Regions from separate parts of the Kitasatospora sp. NPDC101108 genome, predicted to be linked through region 1. Evidence: riboswitches for the same ligand, from Rfam matches in the RefSeq annotation. Region 1 holds a riboswitch; the other holds the start of a gene.

Evidence for each region. Region 1 has a riboswitch for glycine ahead of gcvP (aminomethyl-transferring glycine dehydrogenase). Riboswitches for the same ligand answer to the same signal wherever they lie in the genome.
Region 2: another riboswitch for glycine. It lies ahead of gcvT (glycine cleavage system aminomethyltransferase GcvT); the one in region 1 lies ahead of gcvP (aminomethyl-transferring glycine dehydrogenase).

The regions. Positions count from the first base shown of each region.
Region 1 is NZ_JBVJLM010000009.1:13,302-20,508, reverse strand. It holds gene ACZ6Z8_RS20475 (glutamate-cysteine ligase family protein) at 1-424, opposite strand, end outside; gene ACZ6Z8_RS20470 (hypothetical protein) at 803-1,381, shown strand; gene ACZ6Z8_RS20465 (DUF5999 family protein) at 1,806-1,997, shown strand; gene gcvP (aminomethyl-transferring glycine dehydrogenase) at 2,199-5,099, opposite strand; glycine riboswitch at 5,204-5,335, opposite strand; glycine riboswitch at 5,337-5,440, opposite strand; gene ACZ6Z8_RS20455 (PRC and DUF2382 domain-containing protein) at 5,664-6,752, shown strand; gene ACZ6Z8_RS20450 (MFS transporter) at 6,947-7,207, shown strand, end outside.
Region 2 is NZ_JBVJLM010000023.1:45,713-52,919, reverse strand. It holds gene ACZ6Z8_RS32860 (L-serine ammonia-lyase) at 1-540, opposite strand, end outside; gene glyA (serine hydroxymethyltransferase) at 692-1,972, opposite strand; gene gcvH (glycine cleavage system protein GcvH) at 2,056-2,433, opposite strand; gene gcvT (glycine cleavage system aminomethyltransferase GcvT) at 2,534-3,655, opposite strand; glycine riboswitch at 3,903-4,007, opposite strand; gene ACZ6Z8_RS32840 (enhanced serine sensitivity protein SseB C-terminal domain-containing protein) at 4,263-5,060, shown strand; gene ACZ6Z8_RS32835 (enhanced serine sensitivity protein SseB C-terminal domain-containing protein) at 5,176-6,156, shown strand; gene ACZ6Z8_RS32830 (ABC transporter permease) at 6,614-7,207, shown strand, end outside.

The DNA of each region.
Region 1 (7,207 bases):
CGTCGAGCCCGGTGTGGTCGTTCTCCAGGGTCGGCAGGATGCCCACCATGACGATCCGGGCGCCGGCCTCGGCCGCCTGCCGGTCGGCGTAGCGCAGTCCGGTGTCGATCTCCTCGCGCAGCTCCTCGAAGACGTGCCCGCACAGCCGGTGCGGCACGATGTTGACCTCGATGTTGAACTGGCCCAGCTCGGTCTGGAAGTCGCTGGAGCCGATCGCGCTCAGCACCTGGGCGTTGCGCATCACCGGCAGGCCCTGGTCGTCGGCCAGGTTGAGCTCGATCTCCAGGCCCATCACCGCCCGTGGCCGGTCGAAGCGGTCCTCGCGCAGCATCCGCCCGAGCGCGTCCAGACAGGCCTGGAGCTTGAGCCGGTACTGCTGCCGGTCCGCCAGATCCGCCCGAGTCGCCACGACCTTCTCGCCCACGGTCCCCTCCTCCTGAGACACCCGGCCGGTCGACCGTGCCAAGCATCATGCCCACCTCGAAGATCGATACCCGAATGCTTGTACTGGCTTGCAATGCAAGGCATCTGACGGGAATTCAGGCCAACTGCAGACTTGCTCGGCGCCACGGCCTGTGATAAACAGATCACCCTGCGCATTTGTTCGATGAGTTCGCTGAGTTCGCACTGCGTTCCGGCAGGTCCGTTTCCCGCCCCGAGGCTCCCGTCGAGGGCGGCGACCGCGCCGGCGCCGCGATCCTGCACAACCGGACAAGGCCGGCCCCCGTCAGCGAAGACGCACCGCGCCGCGCCGGTATGCCGCACTCGCACGCCGATCTCGCTTGGAGAGGCGGACCCCGCCATGACCCTGCAGACCCCCCAGCCCCCGCCGAGTGCCCTGCGCGCGGTCCTTGGCGCGCTCGACTCGGAGACCGCGCTGCGCCAGCCCGCCGCCGCAGCGCTCCGTCACCCGACCGGTCCACTGCTCCCCGCGCACCCGCTCGCGGTGCACGTTCTGGACGGCCCCTATCCGGAACTGCCCGCCGCCCGCCGGACCGGCTGGCGCTTCCTGATCAAGGACGGCCCCGAGGTGGCCGCCGCCGCCGAGGTGGTGCAGAGCGCGGAGGGCCACACCTTCTCCCACTTCACCGCCGGCCCGTACCTCTCCTCCACCGTCCGGGCGCTGCGCGAGGCCTGGCAGCTCGCCCAGGGCTCCCGCTCCCGCTGCCAGCCCCGGTTGCTCACCTTCCCGGGCCAGTACGCCACGGCGCTCTGGCTGCACAGCCCCGACGCCGGCCCGTCCGCCGACCTGCTGATCCCGCTCGCCCCGGCCCCGCTCGGCGTCACCGCGCACCGCGCCTACCCGGCCGCCGAGCTGCTACCGCTGCTCGTCCGCGCCCCGCTCGCCGGACCGCCGCCGCTGCTGCTCGGCTCCTCCTGACCCGACCGGGAGCCGAAGCGCCACACCGCCGCCGGGTCGCGCCGCCCGGCGGCCCTTCGCCGTGCGCTCCGACGCCCCCGGGGTGGGCTCACCCGAACGGCTACCACCCGGTCGGGCCACCCGCCATGGCCCCGCCGGGCCATCCCCCGGCTGACCCGGTGGTGCGCCGTTTCCCCTGGGCGCCACCTGAACGGGTGATCTATGCCCGGGAGTTGTGGCGCATGTCACGAAATCGCTGCGCGCACGTCCGCAGATGCCGACACTGGGAACCAGCGTGGAAGGACCACCTGTCCTACCCACTTGAGCGCCGGTCCACACCTGGTCGGCGCGCGGACAGGATCCGACCACCACGGCGGCTCCGGACGGCTCGACCTCCGGTGACCGCACCACGGGGAGGATCGCAGAGCGAAGCGAGGGTACGCGTATGTGCCAGCACCGTCCTGAGTGCCCGACGGCCGAGTCCGAGGACCGCGAAGCGGCCGTGCCGGTGGCCTGCCACCCGGAGCAGGGCTGGAGCCTGCTCTGCAACGGCGTCGTCCTGTTCGAGGACACCGGAGAGCTGCTGCCGGACGGCCGGGTGATCGCCCCGCGCCGCCCCGTCGCCCACGCGGCCTGACCGCACGCGGCCCCAGCCCGTACGGCCGGAACCGTACGGCCCGGGACCGCCCAGCCCGGGACCGCCCGGCGGGGGCAACCGCCGACCCGACCGCGCGAAGCGCGACGCGAGGCGCTTCGACGCGAAGTGCACGACGAGAAAAGGCCGGGGCCCCGGCGGAAACGTTCCGCCGGGGCCCCGGCCCTGTCCGTCCGACCGGGATCAGACGCCGTACTCGTCCAGCGGCGGGCAGGAGCAGACCAGGTTGCGGTCGCCGTACGCGCCGTCGATCCGGCTCACCGGCGGCCAGTACTTGTCCGCCGGGTTGACGCCCGCCGGGAAGACCGCCTCCTGCCGCGAGTAGCCGTGCGCCCAGTCGCCGGCCAGCGTGGCGGCGGTGTGCGGGGCGTTGCGCAGCGGATTGTCGTCGGCGGCCCACTCACCCGAGCCGACCTTGTCGATCTCGCCGCGGATCGCGATCATCGCGTCGCAGAACCGGTCGATCTCGTGCAGGTCCTCGGACTCGGTCGGCTCGATCATCAGCGTGCCGGCCACCGGGAAGGACATCGTCGGCGCGTGGAAGCCGTAGTCGATCAGGCGCTTGGCGATGTCGTCCACCGTCACGCCCGTCTCCTTGGTCAGCGGGCGCAGGTCGATGATGCACTCGTGCGCGACCAGCCCGCCCGGGCCGGTGTAGAGCACCGGGAAGTGCGGAGCCAGGCGCTTGGCGATGTAGTTGGCGTTCAGCACCGCGACCTGGGTCGCGCGCTTGAGGCCCTCGCCACCCATCAGCCGGACGTACGCCCAGGAGATCGGCAGGATCGCCGCCGAGCCCCACGGCGCGGCCGAGATCGGGCCGACGCCGGTGGCCGGGCCGGCCTCCTCCTGCAGCGGGTGGTTCGGCAGGTACGGCGCCAGGTGGGCGCGCACCGCGACCGGGCCGACGCCCGGGCCGCCGCCGCCGTGCGGGATGCAGAAGGTCTTGTGCAGGTTCAGGTGCGAGACGTCCGCGCCGAACTTGCCCGGCTTGGCCAGGCCGACCAGGGCGTTCAGGTTGGCGCCGTCCACGTAGACCTGGCCGCCGGCCTCGTGCACCAGGGCGCAGATGTCGGTGATCTGGGTCTCGTACACGCCGTGGGTCGACGGGTAGGTGACCATCAGCACCGAGAGGTTGTCGCGGTGCTGCTCGATCTTGGCCTTCAGGTCCTCGACGTCCACGTCGCCGTCGACCAGGGTCTTCACCACGACCACGCGCATGCCGGCCATCACCGCGGAGGCGGCGTTGGTGCCGTGCGCCGAGGACGGGATCAGGCAGACGTCGCGCTGGGTGTCGCCGTTCGCGTGGTGGTAGGCGCGGACGGCCAGCAGGCCGGCCAGCTCGCCCTGGGAGCCCGCGTTCGGCTGGATCGAGACGGCGTCGTAGCCGGTGACCTCGACCAGCTGCTGCTCCAGCTGACGGATCAGGGTCAGGTAGCCCGCGGCCTGGTCGACCGGAGCGAAGGGGTGCAGCTGGCCGAACTCCGGCCAGGTGACCGCCTCCATCTCGGTGGTGGCGTTGAGCTTCATGGTGCAGGAGCCCAGCGGGATCATGCCGCGGTCCAGCGCGTAGTCCCGGTCCGACAGGCGGCGCAGGTAGCGCAGCATGGCGGTCTCCGAGCGGTGGCTGTGGAAGACCGGGTGGGTCAGGTACTCGTCCTCGCGCAGCACCGCGGCCGGCAGCGTCCCGGCGGCCTCGGCCACCTCGACGGCGGGGACGCCGAAGGCGGCCCAGACACCGGCCAGGTGCTCGCGGGTGGTGGTCTCGTCGGTGGAGACCGAGATCCGGTCCTCGCCGTCCTGGTACACGTTGATGCCGTTGGCGCGGGCGGCGGCAGCGATCTCGGCGGCGCGGCCCGGGACGACGGCGGTGACGGTGTCGAAGAACTCGCCGTGCAGCAGCTCGACGCCGCCGGCCCGCAGGCCCTCGGCGAGGGCGGCGGCGTAGCGGTGGGTGCGGCGGGCGATGTCGGCCAGGCCGTCCGGGCCGTGGTAGACGGCGTACATCGAGGCCATCACGGCGAGCAGCACCTGGGCGGTGCAGATGTTGCTGGTGGCCTTCTCGCGGCGGATGTGCTGCTCGCGGGTCTGCAGCGCCAGGCGGTAGGCGCGGTTGCCGTCGGCGTCGACGGAGACGCCGACCAGGCGGCCGGGCAGCGAGCGGGCGTACTCGGCGCGCACCGACAGGTAGCCGGCGTGCGGGCCGCCGAAGCCCATCGGCACGCCGAAGCGCTGCGAGGTGCCGCAGGCGATGTCGGCGCCCAGCGAGCCCGGGGACTTGAGCAGGGTGAGCGCCAGCAGGTCGGCGGCGACGGCGACGATCGCGCCCAGGCCGTGCGCCTGCTCGATCACCGGGGCGAGGTCGCGGACCACGCCGGTGGCGCCCGGGTACTGCAGCAGCACGCCGAAGACGCCGCGCTCGGCGATCTCGGCCGGGATGCCCTCGGACAGGTCGGCGACGACGACCTCGACACCGGTCGGCACGGCGCGGGTGTTGATCACCGCGATGGTCTGCGGCAGGGTCTCGGCGTCGACCAGGAAGACGCCGCCCTTGACCTTGGTGACGCGGCGGGCCAGCGCCATCGCCTCGGCGGCCGCGGTGCCCTCGTCCAGCAGCGAGGAGCCGGAGGTGGGCAGGCCGGTCAGGTCGGAGACCAGGGTCTGGAAGTTGAGCAGCGCCTCCAGGCGGCCCTGCGAGATCTCCGGCTGGTACGGGGTGTAGGCGGTGTACCAGGCCGGGTTCTCCATGACGTTGCGCAGGATCACCGGCGGGGTGAAGGTGCCGTAGTAGCCCAGGCCGATCATCGGCTGGAGCACCTGGTTGCGGCCCGCCAGCTCGCGCAGCTCGGCGAGGACCTGGGCCTCACTGCGGCCTGCGGGCAGGTCCAGGGCGGTGATGGAACGGATGGCCTCGGGAACGGCCGTGGCGGCGAGCTCGTCCAGCGAGCCGTAGCCGACGGACGCCAGCATCTTCTCCTGGGCGGCGGCGTCGGGGCCGATGTGGCGGTTCTCGAAGGGGCTGGCCAGCTCAAGCTCGGTGAGGGTCGGGGCGCCGGTGGGGCGTCCCGCGTTCGGCTGGGCGTTCATGGTGGTCGAGGCCTCCTGGTCACGGACCAACGGGGGTACGCACGCCGGCCGGCCAACGCCGCTGCGGACAGCGGACCGGCCTGGGCGGACGGACCCGAAAGGCCTCCCCCTCTGTCATCGGGACCTGAGAGCTTCGCCCGCACGTCGCGCTGTGGCGCTCCGTCGGCTTGCACCGTCGGTGAGGGTGGTGATCGCCGGCTCCCGCGCCGACGGTCCTGCCCTGCTTTCCAGAGTGACCTATCCCGCACGGTACGGATGCCTGAGAGATTCCGGGGAGGAGTTGCTCCTTCGGCGCCCCGACCAGTGGTTTTCGCTGACGGGGACTCTCCCGAGCGGGCTCGGCGGTCGCCGCCCAGGGTACCAGCGGGAGGCCTTCCGATCACGGGTGCGTCGGATCACTCCGGGTCTACGCGCGTCCCCCGGACGGCCCAGCGCCGACCCGTCCGGCCGCACCCCGGTCGCGTGGGCCCGATTCATGGCTTTTGGTGTGAAGTGGCGGACGGGACGGGTGCCCCGGCCGCCGATCTGCGGGCGTGCCGCAGGCGCAGCGCACTGGAGGAAAGCGTGCAGACCGAAATCGACCCCCGCGACCTCATCGGCCACAAGGCGGTCGACCGCAACGGCGACAAGATCGGCACGGTCGACGAGGTCTACCTGGACGACGCCACCGGACAGCCGGAGTGGGCGGCCGTCCGCACCGGCATCTTCGGGCGGGACGCCTTCGTCCCCCTCACCACGAGCGAGTTCTCCGGCGACGAGCTCCGGGTGCCGTACGACAAGTCGCTGGTCAAGGACTCGCCGGACTTCGGCGTCGGCCAGCACCTGTCCCCCGCCCAGGAACTCCAGCTCTACCGCTACTACGGCCTCGACACCGCGGTGGACGGCCGCCCGACCGCCGGGGCGCCCGGCCCGGCCGCCCAGCCGGACCTCGACTTCGGCACCACCTCGGCCGTCCCCGTGGCCGCGGCCGCCGAGCCGGTGGCCCACCACTCCCCCGACTCCGGCACGACGATGACCGCCACCGCCACCAGCACCGCCACGGAGGCCCCCGTGCGAACCCTCGGCACCCCCGCCCCCTTCCCCGGCCACGCCGTCGAGCCGATGCCGCATCCCGCCCAGGCCGCGCCCACGCCGGTCGCGACCACCCAGGCCGCGACCGCTCCCTTCGCGACCGACACCGCCGCCGCCTCGGCCCCCAGCGACCCGGTGGAGATCACCTGCCGCGAGGAGCGGCTCGACATCTCCACCGAGTGGCACGTCCTGGGCACCGCGAAGCTGCGCAAGTACGTGACCAGCGAGCAGGTCGAGCGCCGCGTCCCGGTGGTCCGCGAGCGGGTCCGGGTGGAGCGGATCCCGGTCAGCGAAACCGAGCTCGCCTCGCTCACCGAGAAGGAGATCGACGAGGCGGTGGAAGAGGTCACCCTCCGCGAGGAACGGCCGGTGGTCCGCAAGTACCTCGCCCCGATCGAGCGGGTCCGTCTGGTGGTCGAGCGGTACACCGAGGAGGAGGTGATCCGGGACGAGCTCCGCCGCGAGAACGTCGAGGTCCACGACACCACCGCCGAGGCCGTCGCCGCGCCCAACCCGACGAACGGCTCGATGTCCCCGGCCCCCGAGGGCGCCCGCCCCGCCGCCCTGCACCCCCTGGCCTGATTCCACCGCCCCGACCAGCGTTCCCGATGGGCCCCGGACTCCGGTCCGGGGCCCTCGACGCGCCCGCGATCCGCCGGTCCACCGCACCCGAACCTTCACCTTTGCCAAACCTTAACCAGTCGATATTTGACACTCTGAAGTATCTTCCGGCAGAGTTACTTCAGTTCATTCACTATGTACGGGAGGAAGCAACCGTGAGTGAGGCACCACAGCCCACCACCGCGGCCAAGAAGCAGAGCAACGCCCGGGTCCTGCCGGCCCTCATCCTGGCGATGCTGTCGTTCAGCGTGGTGCAGACCGCGGTCGTCCCGATCCTGCCGTCGCTGGCCAAGGAACTGGACGTCTCCGGCTCCAACATCACCTGGCTGATGACCGCCAACCTGCTGTCCGCCGCCGTGCTGACTCCCCTGCTGGGCCGCTTCGGCGACCTCCGGGGCCGCAAGCCCATGCTGCTG
Region 2 (7,207 bases), on a different contig from region 1:
CTCCTCGCCGGTGCGGAAGGGGTAGCGCAGCGCGGTGTCGTCGGGCTTGACCCGGTCCGCGCCGATCGCGTCCTCGTCCACGACGAAGCCGCCGCCGACCGAGTAGTAGGTCTTCTCCAGCAGCGTCGAGCCGTCCGCCGCGTACGCCCACAGGGTCATGCCGTTGGCGTGGTACGGCAGCGAGCGGCGCCGATGCAGGATCAGCTGGGTGTCGGGGTCGAAGTCGATCGGGTGGTCGCCGAGCAGGCTGAGCCGCTTCTCGGCGAGGATCCGCTCGACGTCCTTGTCCGCCTGGTCGACGTCGACGGTGCGGGGCGAGTTGTTCTCCAGGCCGAGCAGGACGGCCTTCGGGGTGCCGTGGCCGTGGCCGGTGGCGCCCAGCGAGCCGTACAGCTCGGCGCGCACGCCGGTGACCCGGTCCAGCAGGCCTTCGGAGCGCAGGCGGCGGGCGAACATCCGGGCCGCGCGCATCGGGCCGACGGTGTGGGAACTCGACGGGCCGATGCCGATGGAGAAGAGGTCGAAGACGCTGATGGCCACGGGGGACGTCCTTGTCTGGTCTCGTGGAAGGACTTGCGGGCAGGGGGGATGACACGGGACGGGGCACCGCGCGCACTGTCCAGTGTGCGCGGTGCCCCGGGGTCCCAGGTGCACCGGCGGGGTGAGGCCGGTCACCTCATCCCGAACAGGATCACTCCTGGCCGGCCAGGTTCGGGTAGAGCGGGTACTTCTCGGCCAGGGCGGTGACCCGGGCCTTCAGCGCGGCGGCGACGGTCTCGTCGAAGGCGGGCTTGAGCGCCTCGGCGATGATGTCGGCGACCTCGCGGAAGTCCTCGGCCCGGAAGCCGCGGGTGGCCAGGGCCGGGGTGCCGATGCGCAGGCCGGAGGTGACCATCGGCGGGCGCGGGTCGTTCGGGATGGCGTTGCGGTTGACGGTGATGCCGACCTCGTGCAGCCGGTCCTCCGCCTGCTGGCCGTCGAGCTGGCTGTTGCGCAGGTCGACCAGGACCAGGTGGACGTCGGTGCCGCCGGACAGCACGGAGGCGCCGGCCTCGGCGACGTCGGCCTGCAGCAGACGCTCGGCGAGGATCTTGGCGCCCTCCAGGGTGCGCTGCTGGCGCTCCTTGAACTCCTCCGAGGCGGCGACCTTGAAGGCGACGGCCTTGCCCGCGATCACGTGCTCCAGCGGGCCGCCCTGCTGGCCGGGGAAGACCGCGGAGTTGATCTTCTTCGCCCACTCGGCCTTGGACAGGATGACGCCGCCGCGCGGGCCGCCCAGGGTCTTGTGGGTGGTGGTGGTGACCACGTCCGCGTACGGCACCGGGTTCGGGTGCAGGCCCGCGGCCACCAGGCCGGCGAAGTGCGCCATGTCCACCATGAGCAGCGCGCCGACCGCGTCGGCGACCCGGCGGAACTCGGCGAAGTCCAGCTGGCGCGGGTAGGCGGACCAGCCGGCGATGATCAGCTTCGGCTGGTGCTCCTTGGCCAGGCGCTCGACCTCGGCCATGTCGACCTGGCCGGTCTTCTCGTCGACGTGGTACGCGACCACGTTGTAGAGCTTGCCGGAGAAGTTGATCTTCATGCCGTGGGTCAGGTGACCGCCGTGGGCCAGGTTCAGGCCCAGGATGGTGTCGCCCGGCTGGATCAGCGCGAACATCGCGGCGGCGTTGGCCTGCGCGCCGGAGTGCGGCTGGACGTTGGCGTGCTCGGCGCCGAACAGGGCCTTGATCCGGTCGATCGCGATCTGCTCGACCACGTCGACGTGCTCGCAACCGCCGTAGTAGCGGCGGCCGGGGTAGCCCTCGGCGTACTTGTTGGTGAGCACCGAGCCCTGGGCCTCCATGACCGCCACCGGGGCGAAGTTCTCGGAGGCGATCATCTCCAGGGTGGTCTGCTGGCGGTGCAGCTCGGCGTCGACCGCGGCGGCGATCTCCGGGTCGAGGGCGTGCAGGGACTGGTTGAGAACCGTCATGGTGTGGTCTTCCCGGGAGGAGGAGAGCGAGGGGACGGTGGGGGCGGGCCGGCGTGCGCGCGGCCCGCCCGGTGCCGGGCTGGTCAGCCGGCGTGGGTGAGCGCGTCGTACTCGTCGGCGCTGAGCAGCGCGTCGGTGGCCTCGACGCGGACCTTGAACAGCCAGCCGCCCTCGAACGGGGCGCTGTTGACCAGGCCGTTGTCGTCCAGGACGTCCTGGTTGACCTCGACGACCTCGCCGGTCACCGGGGAGTACAGGTCGCTGACCGACTTGGTCGACTCCAGCTCGCCGCAGGTCTCGCCGGCGGTCACGGTGTCGCCGACCTCGGGCAGCTGCACGTAGACGATGTCACCGAGCGCGTCGGCGGCGTGCTTGGTGATGCCGACCGTGGAGACACCGTCCACGGCGGCCGTCAGCCACTCGTGCTCCTTGGTGTACTGCAGGTGCTGGGGGTTGCTCATGGCGTCATTCTCCAGGATGGGAAGCGGGTACGACGCAGCGGGCCGCCGCACGGACGGCTCCGACGTGCGTGTATGGGAAATCGAGGGGTCCTGCGAGGCCTCAGCGGGCGCGCTTGTAGAACGGCAGCGCCACGACCTGGACGGGCTCGTGCTTGCCGCGCACGTCCACCGCGACGGTGGTGCCCGGCTCGGCGTGGGCCGCGTCGACGTAGGCCATCGCGATCGGCTTCCCCAGCGTCGGGGACGGCGCGCCGGAGGTGATCCGGCCGATCGGGGCGCCGTCGGTGGAGACCACGGTGTACTCGGCGCGCGGCACACGCTTGCCCTCGGAGACCAGGCCGACCAGGACCTTCGGCGGGTTGGTCTCGGCCGCGGCGGCGGCCTGCTCCAGCGCCTTGCGGCCGACGAACGCGCCGTCGTTGGTGGTCTTGTCGAAGCGGACGACCCGGCCCAGGCCCGCGTCGAACGGGGTCAGGTCGGTGGACAGCTCGTGCCCGTACAGCGGCATGCCCGCCTCCAGGCGCAGCGTGTCGCGGCAGGACAGGCCGCACGGGACCAGGCCGTGGCCCTCGCCGGCGGCGGTCAGGGCCTGCCAGACCGGCTCGGCGTCGACCGGGTGGCAGAAGATCTCGAAGCCGTCCTCGCCGGTGTAGCCGGTCCGGGCCAGCAGCACCTCGCGGCCGGCCACCTGGGCCGGGAGGATCGCGTAGTACTTCAGGCCGGGCAGGTCGGCGTCGGTGGTCTTCGCCAGGACGGCGGTGGCCTCCGGGCCCTGGACGGCGATCAGCGCGTAGGTGTCGCGGTCGTCGGTGACGACGGCGTCGAAGCCCTTGGCGCGGGCGATCAGCTCGTCCAGCACCAGCTGGGCGTTGGAGGCGTTGGCGACCACCAGGAAGGCGTCCTCGCGCAGGCGGTAGACGATCAGGTCGTCCAGGATGCCGCCGTCCTCGGCGCAGATCATGGTGTAGCGGGCGCGCAGCACGCCGAGCGCGGAGACGAAGCCGACCAGGGCGTGGTCCAGCATCTCGCCGGCCTGCGGGCCGGTGACGGTGATCTCGCCCATGTGCGAGAGGTCGAACAGGCCGGCCTTGGTGCGGACGGCGAGGTGCTCCTCGCGCTCGCTGCCGTAGCGCAGCGGCATGTCCCAGCCGGCGAAGTCGGTCATGGTCGCGCCGAGGGCGCGGTGCAGCGCGTCGAGCGCGGTGAGGCGGAGGGACGACATGGCCAGGAACTCCTCGGTCGGGGCACTCAGGGGTGCGCGCGCCGGGACCGGACCCGCTCGGGGACCGACCCTGCGCGCGGGCATGCGGCGGCGTGGGTCTCCCCATCTGTCGTCGAACCTGAGAGCTTCACCGCCCGCCTGCCCGCAGCTGGTGCCAGCATCAGCTGGTTCCAGCATCGGGGACAGGACGGCGGCTTGCACCGTGGGTGGGCGCGCGACAGGGCCGTGCGCCGCTTTCCAGATGTGCCTAACCCGCGCGGTAGGGGGGCCTGAGAGATTCCGGGGAGGACTTGCTCCTTCGGCGCCGGCTGTGCCCCCCGAGGGGCACTCCGGGCTCTCCCGCGCGGGTTCGAGCGGCCGGTGTGGAGTTGTGGGGGCCCGCGGCGCATGCCGTCGGACGCGCACATCATGGCACGTCCGCGCGGAGGAGGGGAGAGGGGACCCGGTCACACGGCACGGAGCGCCCGGTCACGTGCCACGGCGCGCCCCGTCGCACGCCGCCGGGCGCCCTCCGGGGGGACGACGCGCGTTCGAAGCCGAGCCCTAAACTTCTCCGCGTCGGTGCAGCAGTGGGCGGCCGACCCGGCACGAGGGCGGACGGCGGCGCATGGAGTACCCGGTGGAGCAGCAGCAGGGGTGGGACGGGCCGCAGGCGGCGCCGTCGGGCGGCGCGTGGCCGGCGAACGAGCTGGAGCAGGTGCTGACGGCCGCGCTGGGCGACCCGGGGGCGACGCCGCGGGTGATCGAGGTGCTGGCCCGCAGCCAGGTGTGGATCCCGCTGCCGGCCGGGGGCGACCCGAACGGGCAGTCGCTGGACCTGCCGACCGTCGAGCTGGCCGGCTCCCCGTACGTGCCGGTGTTCTCCTCGCAGGAGGTGTTCCTGCAGCAGGCACCGGGGATGGCCTTCGCGGTCGCACCGGCCTGGGAGTTCGCCCGCGGACTGCCGCTGGGCGTGGGCATCGCGGTCAACCCGGAGGCGGCGGTGGGCATCCCGGTGCCCCCGCAGGGTGTGGCGGAGCTGCGCCGCGGCCCCCGGGAGGAGCGCTGGGAGCAGCAGCCGGAGGCGCCGACCGGCGGCCGGGTGGCGCTGCGCGAGCCCGTGCCGGGCGAGGACCCGGAGCATTTCCTGGCCGCTTGCAGGGCCGAACTGTCGGCCCTGACGGGGGTCGTGACCGCGCGCCGGGCGCTGGCCAGCATCGAGGGCGAACCGACCGTGATGTTCGTGGGCGTCCAGCTGGATCCGGTGGCCCCGGCCGACCCGGGGGCGGTGAACGAGGCGCTCGGGCGGGCGCTGGGAACCGCGCCGCTGCCGGGCGGCGTCCACCTCGTGCTGCTCGACCTCGCCGACGACCCGGTGGTCGAGTGGCTGCTGACCCGGGTCATGCCCTTCTACTCGCGGGTGTGAGCGGGGATTCTTCACAGGCACGTCGCCGTGGCGGTGGCCGGTGCCGCGCCATAGGGTGCGTGCAGGCGGCTGACGGGCCGGCGGGTTCAGGAAAGAGGCGCGGCGAGGTGGGCGCATGAGTGCGGGAACGGGAGCGGGCGGGGTGCCGGGGCCCTGGGGCCAGGCACCGGCCGGGCGCCCGGGCGCGGATCCGGGCGCGTTGGAGCAGGCTCTGCGCGAGGTCGCGCCGGAGCGCTGGGACGCGTACGAGCGGCTGCTGCACGCGCTGGCCGAGGGCCAGGTCTGGATGCTGCTGTGGCACGGCAGCCCGGGCAGTCCGGACGCCCAGTACGGGAACATGGAGATCGGCGGTCACGGCTACGCGCCGGCCGTCACCTCGCCCGAGCAGCTGACGGCCTCCGGCTGGGCCCGGGCGCACGAGGTCATCTCCGGGCGGGAGATCGCCGCTTCGCTGTACCGCACCCGCTGGGGCCTGTGGCTCAACCCGCACGCGCCGGGCGGCGGGGTCGGGGTGCCGTGGGCGGACCTGCGGCGGATCGCCGCGGGCCTGGACCGGCTGCCGGCCGGTCCGTTGAAGCTGAGCGAGCCGCAGGTGAACGCCCAGCAGTTCTTCGCGCTGCTGGAGCGGCAGGCGGGCGAGGTGCGCGCGGTCCGGGCGCTGCGCCGGGCCTGGGTGCAGCCGTCGGTGGGGGAGCCGTACCTGGCGATCGGCCTCGACCTGTACGAGAGTTCGCCGCCGGCGGTGGAGGCGGTCAGGGCGCTGATGCAGCGGGCGATCGCGGTGGCCCCGGAGGGGCTCGCGGTGTCCACCGTGGCGATGTCGGACGAGTACGACCCGGTGGCGCTGTGGATGCGCGCCAACGCGCGGCCGTTCTTCGACCGGGAGGCGGGCCGACCGCCGACGGGCCCGTACCCGCCGGTGCCGCCGCCGTACCCCGGGCAGTCGATGCCGGGCCGACCGGTCCCGGGGCAGTCGATGCCCGGACAGCCGATGCCCGGACAGTCGATGCCCGGTTACGCGTACGGCACCCAGCCGCCCGCGCCGGGTTGGGGGCAGCAGGCCCAGCCGCCGTGGCCCGGATACCCCGGCCGCTGATTGTCGAAACCGCTGTTGTCAAACCCTCTGGCACGAAGCCGACTTGATCCCTGATCAGGTCGGCTTCGGTGCTTTCGGGACGAATTTCCGATCTCGGCGCAGGCACATCTTGACATGGCAGTTACAGCCATGTGAAGAGGTATATGCCGAAGATCGGGGAGGTGCATGCGGGCAGATCACAGTTGGGCATCTGTCGGTTGTCAGGGCTGGCGCAAGCCTGTTCGGATGGCAGAGAGTTCTGCGCAACGCATCGCGCGTACTGGAAACCCCACGAAGGTGAACGCGCACGCCGACCGCTCGATCCACGCGACGCCCATCCCGCGTGGAGGCAGTACCCGTGCACGACGTACTGCCGCGAACACCTGCACCTAGCACCTCCGCACGTCCGCAGCCGTACCGCCGAACCGGCGCCCGGCACCCGTGGGCCGGCCACCGTCGGCGAGGGGACCAACTGACCATGACCGCACCCATGACCACCGCCGGGAACGAACCCGAGGCACTCGCCTCCCCGGGCCCGGCCAAGACGATCGAGGGCCGCTCCCTCGGTCGGATCGCCTGGACCCGCTTCAAGCGGGACAAGGCCGCCGTCGCCGGCGGCATCGTGGTGATCCTGCTGATCCTCCTGGCCGTCCTGGCCGGGCCCCTGGAGTCCGTGTTCGGGCTCGACCCCGACCAGCCGAACACCGACCTGCTGGACGCCGACCTCGGTGGACTCCCGCTCGGCGACTGGGGCGGGATGAGCGCGGACCACCCGCTCGGCATCGACCCGCTGCAGGGCCGCGACCTGCTCGCCCGCGTGGTCGACGGCTCCTGGGTCTCCCTGCTGGTCGCCTTCGGCGCGACCGTCCTGTCCAACACCCTCGGCACCGTGCTCGGCGTGATGGCCGGCTACTACGGCGGCTGGGTGGACACCGTGATCAGCCGGCTGATGGACGTCTTCCTGGCGTTCCCGCTGCTGCTGTTCGCCATCGCGATCTCCGCCTCGCTCCAGGGCGGCGCGTTCGGCCTGCACGGCCTCCCGCTGCACATCATGGTGCTGATCTTCGTGATC